2 regions of the Vibrio sp. 10N.261.46.E11 genome follow, and region 1 is predicted to be linked to the other one. Evidence: riboswitches for the same ligand, from Rfam matches in the RefSeq annotation. Region 1 holds a riboswitch; the other holds the start of a gene.
The links. Region 1 has a riboswitch for cobalamin ahead of AB4407_RS19570 (TonB-dependent receptor domain-containing protein). Riboswitches for the same ligand answer to the same signal wherever they lie in the genome.

Region 1 (4,214 bases):
TCCGTTGCAATGATACCCCTTCACTTAGTTTTCGCCAATCATCACTCTACATAATGCAAGCTCGGTAGCGTTGATGCACAAAGCGCTCACCCTGCTCTACATTTTCCATCTCTATCTTAAGCTTTCCTTTAAAGCATGGCGCTGACGTGACTAAAGTATGGAACTCACCATCTTCGCCGCAAGGGTCGACGTGGCTCGGTAAACTGCCGATTAGCTCCAACGTGTATTCTTCCCCGCAATAACTCATGTCTAATGCATCGCTATCGACCGTGACGAGAAAGGTTTCGATTCCTCTCTCTATTATTTCACTCGCAAGTGCCTGACTACTCTCTCCCATTAGGGGAAACACACACTCCCAACCAGCTGGCTCTATATAACTTCTTCGGTAATCGGCAATGCCATTACAGAACATATCTCCAAACGCGACCGCATCGATTGATAAGCCAGAACTTTTAAGTGCCGAGACGATCGTACTTTGGTAAACCTCATTACTTGGGAAGACTTCCGGTAGCTCAATCATGATTAATGGTAAACCGACCAATCGAGCTTGCATTGCAACTACCTCAATAGGAGTTACCTGGAAAGGAACTTCATCTCCAACATACGTCGTATACAGAGCAACAACTTCATACTCGGTGCTTTCAAGTAGGCGCTCTAACGTTAACGTAGAGTCTTTACCTGACGACCAACTTATGACGACTTTCTTTTTCATTGATATATCCAATAAGAAAAAACCGCCCGAAGGCGGTTTGCATACCAGTTAGAACTGGTATGAAGCATTTAGGTAGTATGCTTGATCTTGCGTTTCATACTTATCCACCGTTTGGTATTGAGTATTAAACAAGTTTTCAACTTTAGCTCGTAGTTTCCATTGTTCGGTCAACTGGTAAGCTAGTGTAAAGTTCACGAGGCTATACGGTTCAAGTTCCACCGTATTTTTTGCATCGTCATAGCGTTTACCTTGATACTGATAGCTCAAATCACCACGCCAGTCATTGTGTTCATAGCTGACCAACCATTTCGCTGCAAAGTTTGCTCTACGAGACAGCTCTTTATCTTGAATGTCTTCTGGTTGACCATAACCAGCAACATTGATTTTGTTGTTATGGTCTAGGAAGTCTAGCGACACTGAGTGTGAAATCACGCCAGTCTCAAACTGCGAGCTTACTTCAATACCACGTATTGTCGCATCAGAATTCTTTAAAGCTTCACCTTTTGACTGATAACTTACCAAATTAGTAATTTTGTTTGAATAACCTACAACGCGTATATCTGATACGTCAGAGAAGAACTCAAATCCAGCCTCAAAACTCAAAGACTCTTCTGGTTTCAAGTCACTCTTACCATAGCCAGGCCAGAATAAGTCATTGTATGTCGGAGCTCGAAAGGCAGTACCACCAGACGCAATCAAACGCCAATTCTGATTAACAAGATAACCAGTTCCTAGCTGCCATGTCGACTTTCCGCCATAGACTTCGTTGTCATCATGACGAACACTTGCTTCAATTTGCAGACCTGAATTGTCATAGAAAGCCGAAGCGAATACTGCATTATTCTTACGACTAGTACCGTCATATTTCTGGTAACTATTGCTGCTCCAAATTTTGGAATCAGCCACGGTGTCTTTAGTTAGGTCAACGCCTGCATTAAGTACAAAGATCTCAGATAACTGATAAGAGTTCAGCCAGTTAAGAGCATGGCGATCAGTGATTAAGTGGCTACCCGGAACTTGACCGCCTTTATTGTTACTATCGTCGCGGTTAGTTGATACAGACAAAGATGAACGATACTTCTCACCATTATATGCAACAAGCGCTGCGTAGTTGAAAAGAATAGATTCTTGCTCATCAGCTGATAGCTTACCTGTTGAAAAGTCCTTATAACTTTCATATTCAGTCACGCCTTTATGATAGAAGCCCATCACTTTGGCAGACCACTCAGGTGAAAAGTTTGTCCCAACCTCAAGCGTTAAGTCTTGACGGCTATAGCCATCTTCATCAGGTTGAGCCGGGCCAGTGCCTACGACATCAAAACCATCTGACGCTTCAGTGTTTACAGACATATTGATCCAAGAGTTCTGACCAACTTTAGAGCTCACACCAGCTGCGCCTTGGCGATAGTTATCAGTACCAGCACCAACTTGAACAGTACCAGAGTCAACATCAGCCCCTGATGAAGTAATAATGTTAATTACACCACCTATTGCATCAGCACCATATACCGCAGCACGAGCACCTTTTACTAACTCGATACGTTCAACGCCGCTTAGAGGAATAGCTGAGAAGTTCGCACTACCAGTTGTCGCACTACCAATTCTCACCCCGTTATAGAGGACAATGCTTTGATTCGATGAGGTACCGCGAACAAAGACTGAACTGTTTTGTCCACGTCCGCCATTTTGCGTTACTTGCACACCAGGTAATAATGCTAAAGCTTCCGTTAGAGATTTGATTTGCAGGTTATCAATTTGCTCTTTAGTCACAATATCGACAGTTGCTGTAACTTGACCCACAGACTGCTCAAAACGGTTAGCCGTAACGACCATGGTTTCGTCAGCAGATGCTTCTTGTGCGTGTAAATTGGAGATAGGTGAAAGCAGCGATGCTACCGCAACCGCTAAAAGGGATTTGTTCATGTTGTGATCCTAAATCGCGTAAAGTCCTACCAAACCACATTTTATGGTTTGGCCGCTGGCAGGTATTCGGACTTAAGAGCACAACCTTATGGTTACCTAATATTCGACTTCCCACAAAATGCTATTTGCAGTGTCTATGAATACTCGTTCTCTTTTACCGCTGCGCGTCAGTTCTGGATTTTCACCAGATTCCCTCTTCAGCCATCTATACATCCACATGGCACCAGCTTGCCGGAAATAGTATTGACCTATGAATCATTTGTCTAGTCTAAGATAGTTATAAGCTATAGTTTTCATCGTCTATTTAGACTGAATGGCCCTCAACACTGGACAAGCGCCTGTGATTGAATAAAATCTGCGCTCTTGATTTAAAAGCACGACAGCAAAAGGCATAACAATGGCGAATTTAGAAGTAAACCCGCAACGCTACCAAGAACAACTGGCAGAAAAGACTGAGCGTCTTACTGAAATGTTCTCAGAATATAATGTGCCTGAGCTGGAAGTGTATGAATCTCCAGAACAACACTACCGCATGCGTGCAGAGTTCCGCGTGTGGCATGAAGGTGACGATATGTATTACGTCATGTTCAATCAAGAAACTAAAGAAAAATACCGCGTAGACCAGTTCCCTGCGGCTAGCCGCCTGATCAACGACCTAATGCCTCTATTAACAGATGCAATGAAGGACAACCACTCTCTGCGCCACAAACTATTCCAAGTAGACTTCCTTTCGACTTTAAGCGGCGAGATTTTGGTGTCACTGCTTTACCACCGCCAATTAGGTGAGCAGTGGATTCAAGACGCTAAAGCGCTAAAACAACAATTGAACGATGAAGGTTTTAACCTAAATCTGATTGGCCGTGCGCGTAAAATGAAAATCGTACTGGATCGCGACTACGTCATTGAAAAGCTAGATGTGAATGGTGATAGCTACATCTACCAGCAAGTTGAGAACAGCTTTACTCAACCAAACGGCAAAGTAGCAGAGAAAATGTTGGAATGGGCTGTCGACTGCACTCAAGACAGCAAAGGCGACTTACTTGAACTTTACTGTGGTAACGGTAACTTCTCACTAGCACTGGCACAGAACTTCGAACGTGTACTGGCAACAGAACTGGCGAAGCCGTCAGTAGAATCTGCGCAATACAACATCGCAGCCAACAAGATTGAAAATGTGCAGATCATCCGCATGTCTGCGGAAGATTTTACCGTAGCAATGGAAGGCAAGCGTGAATTCCGTCGTCTACAGCAAGCGAACATCGATCTTAAGAGCTACAATTGCAACACTATCTTTGTTGATCCACCGCGTTCAGGTATGGATGTTGATACTTGTAAGATGGTTCAAGGCTACGAGCGCATCATGTACATCTCTTGTAACCCTGAGACATTGAAAGAGAACCTAGACATTCTAAGCGAAACACACGATATCACTCGTTTTGCTCTATTTGACCAGTTCCCTTACACCCACCATATGGAAGCAGGTGTGTTCCTAGAGCGTAAAGCGTAAACCTCGCTCTCTAAGTCGAAGCTAAGCAGCAGATACAAAAAAACGAGCCAATTGGCTTAATGCCGATCAGTT
Region 2 (4,214 bases), on a different contig from region 1:
ATATGCTAATTGTGCTTGCTGGACTTATCGCCTTGATAGTCCTAGGTATATTAAAACATCGCCAGTTAGATTGTTTACTTGCCGGAGACGACGTAGCACAAACCATGGGCGTAGACACAAAACGCCTGCAAAGCGGTGTCTTTATTGTCTGCGCTTTTGCAACTGCATGTTTTGTTTCTATCATCGGAGTTGTCGGATTTATTGGCTTGATGGTTCCTCATATCGCGAAGAAAATCATCGGCCCATTGCACAAAAAGTTACTCATCACTTCAGGGCTGATTGGGGCTTTGCTTATGCTATTAAGTGATATTTTGGCGAGAACCTTGGTTGCTCCTCAAGAACTGCCTCTTGGTGTTGTCACCACCGCGTTTGGCGCACTATTCATTGTTTCCATTTTGATGGAGAAAAGTAATGAAAGCTGAACGCTTCACCATCATTGCGATTCGTCATGGCGAAACCGAATGGAATCGAATAGGCAAAGCACAGAATCAACAGGATAGCCCTCTGACAATGAAAGGCAAACGACAGATGCATAACGTCGGTCGTTATCTTGCAACTCAAAAATCATTGACTCTCAATGCTATTTACACCAGTCAATTAGGCCGTGCTATTTCCAGTGCTAAAACCATCGCACGCTACCTGAAAGTGCCCGTCATTTCTCAAATGGAGCTCAGTGAGTTCGATTCAGAACAGCAACGAAGAACAATGGCGATTCAGTGGATCCAACGAGTTTCTCGTCACCACAACAATGAGAACCCTATTTTGCTGCTCGGACATGGTGACTGGATAAAAACATTAGCCAGTTTAGGGACACCAAAGCAAATAATAGAAACACCAAACAACGGAGAAATCCTCAGGATAGATATCGAAGTATAACGTCATATCAGGGAATCAGGTGTAACTCCTGAACTGTACCCGCAGCTGTAAGCGATGAGCCCTTTACAAGCCACTGAGTCACACGACTTGGGAAGGAGTAAAGCGCAATGAGAACCTCAACATCGTAAGTCAGAATACCTGGACACATATGAATATCGAGCGGGAAAACTCAACACCATCCATACCTTGTCTAACAAGGGAACGCTCTGTATTCGTCAATACCTAAAACGTAGATGAAGAATACTGTGGTCACAAAAGTTAAACGATCCAAAAATAAGTCCGATCTCCGCAGTGGGTTTACCACCGGAGCGTGCGCAGCTGCAGCAAGCAGAGCGGCAGTTCAAACACTATTAACCGGACAAAAGCCTGACTATATCTCCATCACTCTACCTAATGGTGAGCCCGCTACGTTTAAGGTCGCGTTTATCCAAACATCCAACGATGCGGTGACCGCCAGCATTGTTAAAGATGCAGGGGACGATCCTGATTGTACCCACGAAGCCCATATTCAGAGTATTGCCCGTTGGCATTCAGAGCCCGGTTTTCACATCGATGGGGGTGTTGGCGTAGCTCGTGTGACTCTACCCGGATTAGAACTTCCCGTCGGTCAGGCGGCGATTAATCCCGTTCCTCGAAAAAACATTCTCGATATGGTGACTTTGGAATGGAACCAAGCTACCAGTCAACAGAAAAAACACGTCGGTATATTACTGGAAATTTGCGTCCCTGATGGAGAAGAGCGAGCCAAGGAAACCATTGGGCCAAGACTCGGTTTAATCGGTGGTATTTCCATTCTCGGGACACGCGGAACGGTAAAACCCTACTCCACTTCAGCGTTTTCAGCATCTGTGCGTCAATCGGTACAAATAGCGAAACAAAATGGCCAAAACCACTTGGTTCTCACGACAGGATCTCGAACCGAAAAATCAGCGATGGCCATGCTACCAAGTTATGACTCGATGTGTTTTATCCAAGCGGGTGATTTTGTTGGGGTCGGACTGCGCGCAGCAAAACGTTATCAAGTAAGCAAAATCACCGTCGTCGCCATGATAGGCAAACTCGGCAAGATGGTCGCTGGGCACATGATGACTCACGTATCCGGTAAAGCTATCGACTTTTCATTGCTGGCCGACCTCGCCACTCAATCGGGCGCGCCGAGTGAATTTTCCGAAGCGGTTAGCCAAGCCAACACAGGCCGCCACGTACTCGACACATGGAAAGAAGCCCAATCGGGCAAAGAGATTCCCAATTACGACTTTCTTACCTTGCTCTGCAAACAAGCTGCAGAGCACGCTGCTGTGTATGTCAAACATCACGTCAGCATTGAATTCAAATTGATCGATTTCAACGGCGATCTATTAGCAGAACATCTCTGCTCAAAAGGAAGTGATACCAACACTCACTTTCATGATGAATAAGCATGAACAAGGAAAACTCCATGACTAACGATATGCGTCAAATGACCAAGCAAGGCCGTCAAATTGAAAGTGACTCTTTCTCTATCATCGATGAAGAAATAGAAACTCTCCATGGGGGACATAACTTCAATCAAGGTGAATGGAATGTGGTTCGTCGTGCCATTCATACTACGGGTGACTTTGAATACGCTAAATTATATCAATTCAGCGACAACGCGATTGAGTCTGCCATTACCGCTTTAAAAAACGGTGCCAACATCATTACCGATGTCAGCATGATCGTGACAGGTTTAAACCAAACTCGCCTCAACGCTTACGGCAATAAAGCACAGTGCTTCATTAGTCATCCAGACGTCATTAGCACGGCCAAAGAGACAGGAGAAACACGTGCTATTCACTCAATGCGTTATGCCCGCGATAACGGCCTACTCGACGGCTCTATCATAGGTGTAGGCAATGCGCCTACCGCATTACTTGAGCTATTGCGCATGATAGAGGCAGGTGAAGCCAAACCAGCATTGATCATTGGCATTCCTGTTGGCTTTGTAAAAGCAGATGAATCGAAGCAAGCATTAACTGAACAAAACACAGTGCCTTACATTGCCAGCCTAGGCCGTAAAGGTGGCAGCCCGTTAGTGGTATCGACTATTCACGCCCTACTTGCTGAGTCAGTAAATGAATAATGTAAGTACTCACTCTCAGCTTATCGATTGCTATCAATCGGCTATCACGGTAGTCGGAGTACCCGAAGATGGGTGTTTAAGCCTAACCAGTCGAGCTGTTAATGCAGTTGAATCTGCACGCGTTGTTGCAGGTAACGACCGACTATTGGATTGGTTCCCCCAATTCAAAGGTCAACGCTTATCGATGCAAGAAGGCTATCAATCTTGGTTCGCTAAGTTGCTTGATGAATGCGAGGAAGGCGGCGTCGTCGTATTAGCTTCTGGCGACCCATTGTTCTTTGGCATCGGCGAATCGTTATTAAAAAAACTGCCTAATGATGAAGTACGCTTTATTCCCTCCCCTTGTTCAATGCAACTCGCTTGCAGCCGAGTCGGCATTGCATGGCAAGAAACCAAAGCAATTTCACTACATGGAAGAAAGCAGCATTACGATGGCATTAAAGGTATCGCAAGCCAAATGCAATGGGGAACTAGCTACTGCTTGCTAACCGATGTTCAAAACAACCCAGCTCGTATTGCGAAACACTTAGTCGAATTTAATCAACAAGGTTGGACGGCTTGGGTATGTGAGAACTTAGGTGGCACCGACGAAAAGATAAGCCAGTGGACTCTCGAAGACCTCGCACTAAAAAGTTCCGACGACTTCTCTACACTCAATGTAATGGTACTGCACCGAACGCTACCTCATGCGTGGGGTGAATTGGGCCAATACGCCAACGATGATGACTTCATGAAGCGCATGCCTAAGCGCGGCTTAATTACCAAACAACCCGTTCGTCACTTAGCGTTAGCAAGTATGCGTATTCAACCAAGATCTGTGGTGTGGGATATAGGCACAGGCTCAGGTTCTATTGCGATAGAAGCCGCTAAACAGTGCTATCAAGGACAAGTCTTCACCATTGAATCAAACCAAGAATGTTATGAGTCGGTCGAGGCTAACTTTAGAGCACACGGTACCGACAACGTACAACTGATTCGAGATAAAGCCCCAATGCAGCTCGACACCTTGCCTCAGCCAGACAGTATTTTTATTGGTGGAAGCCGCGGCAACATGCACACCATTTTAGATTTCTGTTGGTCAGCAATAAAACCGGGAGGCGTCGTGATCGGTTCTGCAGTGACTGTCGATTCAGTTTGCGAACTTCATCAATGGAGTAAAGACAGCGATGCTCCGACACAGGTTCAACTGGTCTCTATATCAACAGGCGTACCACTCGCTCACTACACCCGTTATCAA

Region 2: it holds a riboswitch for cobalamin, as region 1 does, so the genes downstream of both, AB4407_RS11365 (cobalt-precorrin-5B (C(1))-methyltransferase) here and AB4407_RS19570 (TonB-dependent receptor domain-containing protein) in region 1, are expected to answer to the same signal.

What each region holds. Positions count from the first base shown of each region.
Region 1 covers NZ_JBFRQW010000075.1:1,856-6,069, forward strand. Annotated here, with positions in the region: gene AB4407_RS19565 (ATPase) at 47-712, opposite strand; gene AB4407_RS19570 (TonB-dependent receptor domain-containing protein) at 761-2,635, opposite strand; cobalamin riboswitch at 2,675-2,878, opposite strand; gene trmA (tRNA (uridine(54)-C5)-methyltransferase TrmA) at 3,033-4,142, shown strand.
Region 2 covers NZ_JBFRQW010000033.1:45,629-49,842, reverse strand. Annotated here, with positions in the region: gene AB4407_RS11375 (FecCD family ABC transporter permease) at 1-422, shown strand, start outside; gene AB4407_RS11370 (phosphoglycerate mutase family protein) at 412-876, shown strand; cobalamin riboswitch at 840-1,033, shown strand; gene AB4407_RS11365 (cobalt-precorrin-5B (C(1))-methyltransferase) at 1,122-2,294, shown strand; gene AB4407_RS11360 (precorrin-8X methylmutase) at 2,315-2,977, shown strand; gene cbiE (precorrin-6y C5,15-methyltransferase (decarboxylating) subunit CbiE) at 2,970-4,214, shown strand, end outside.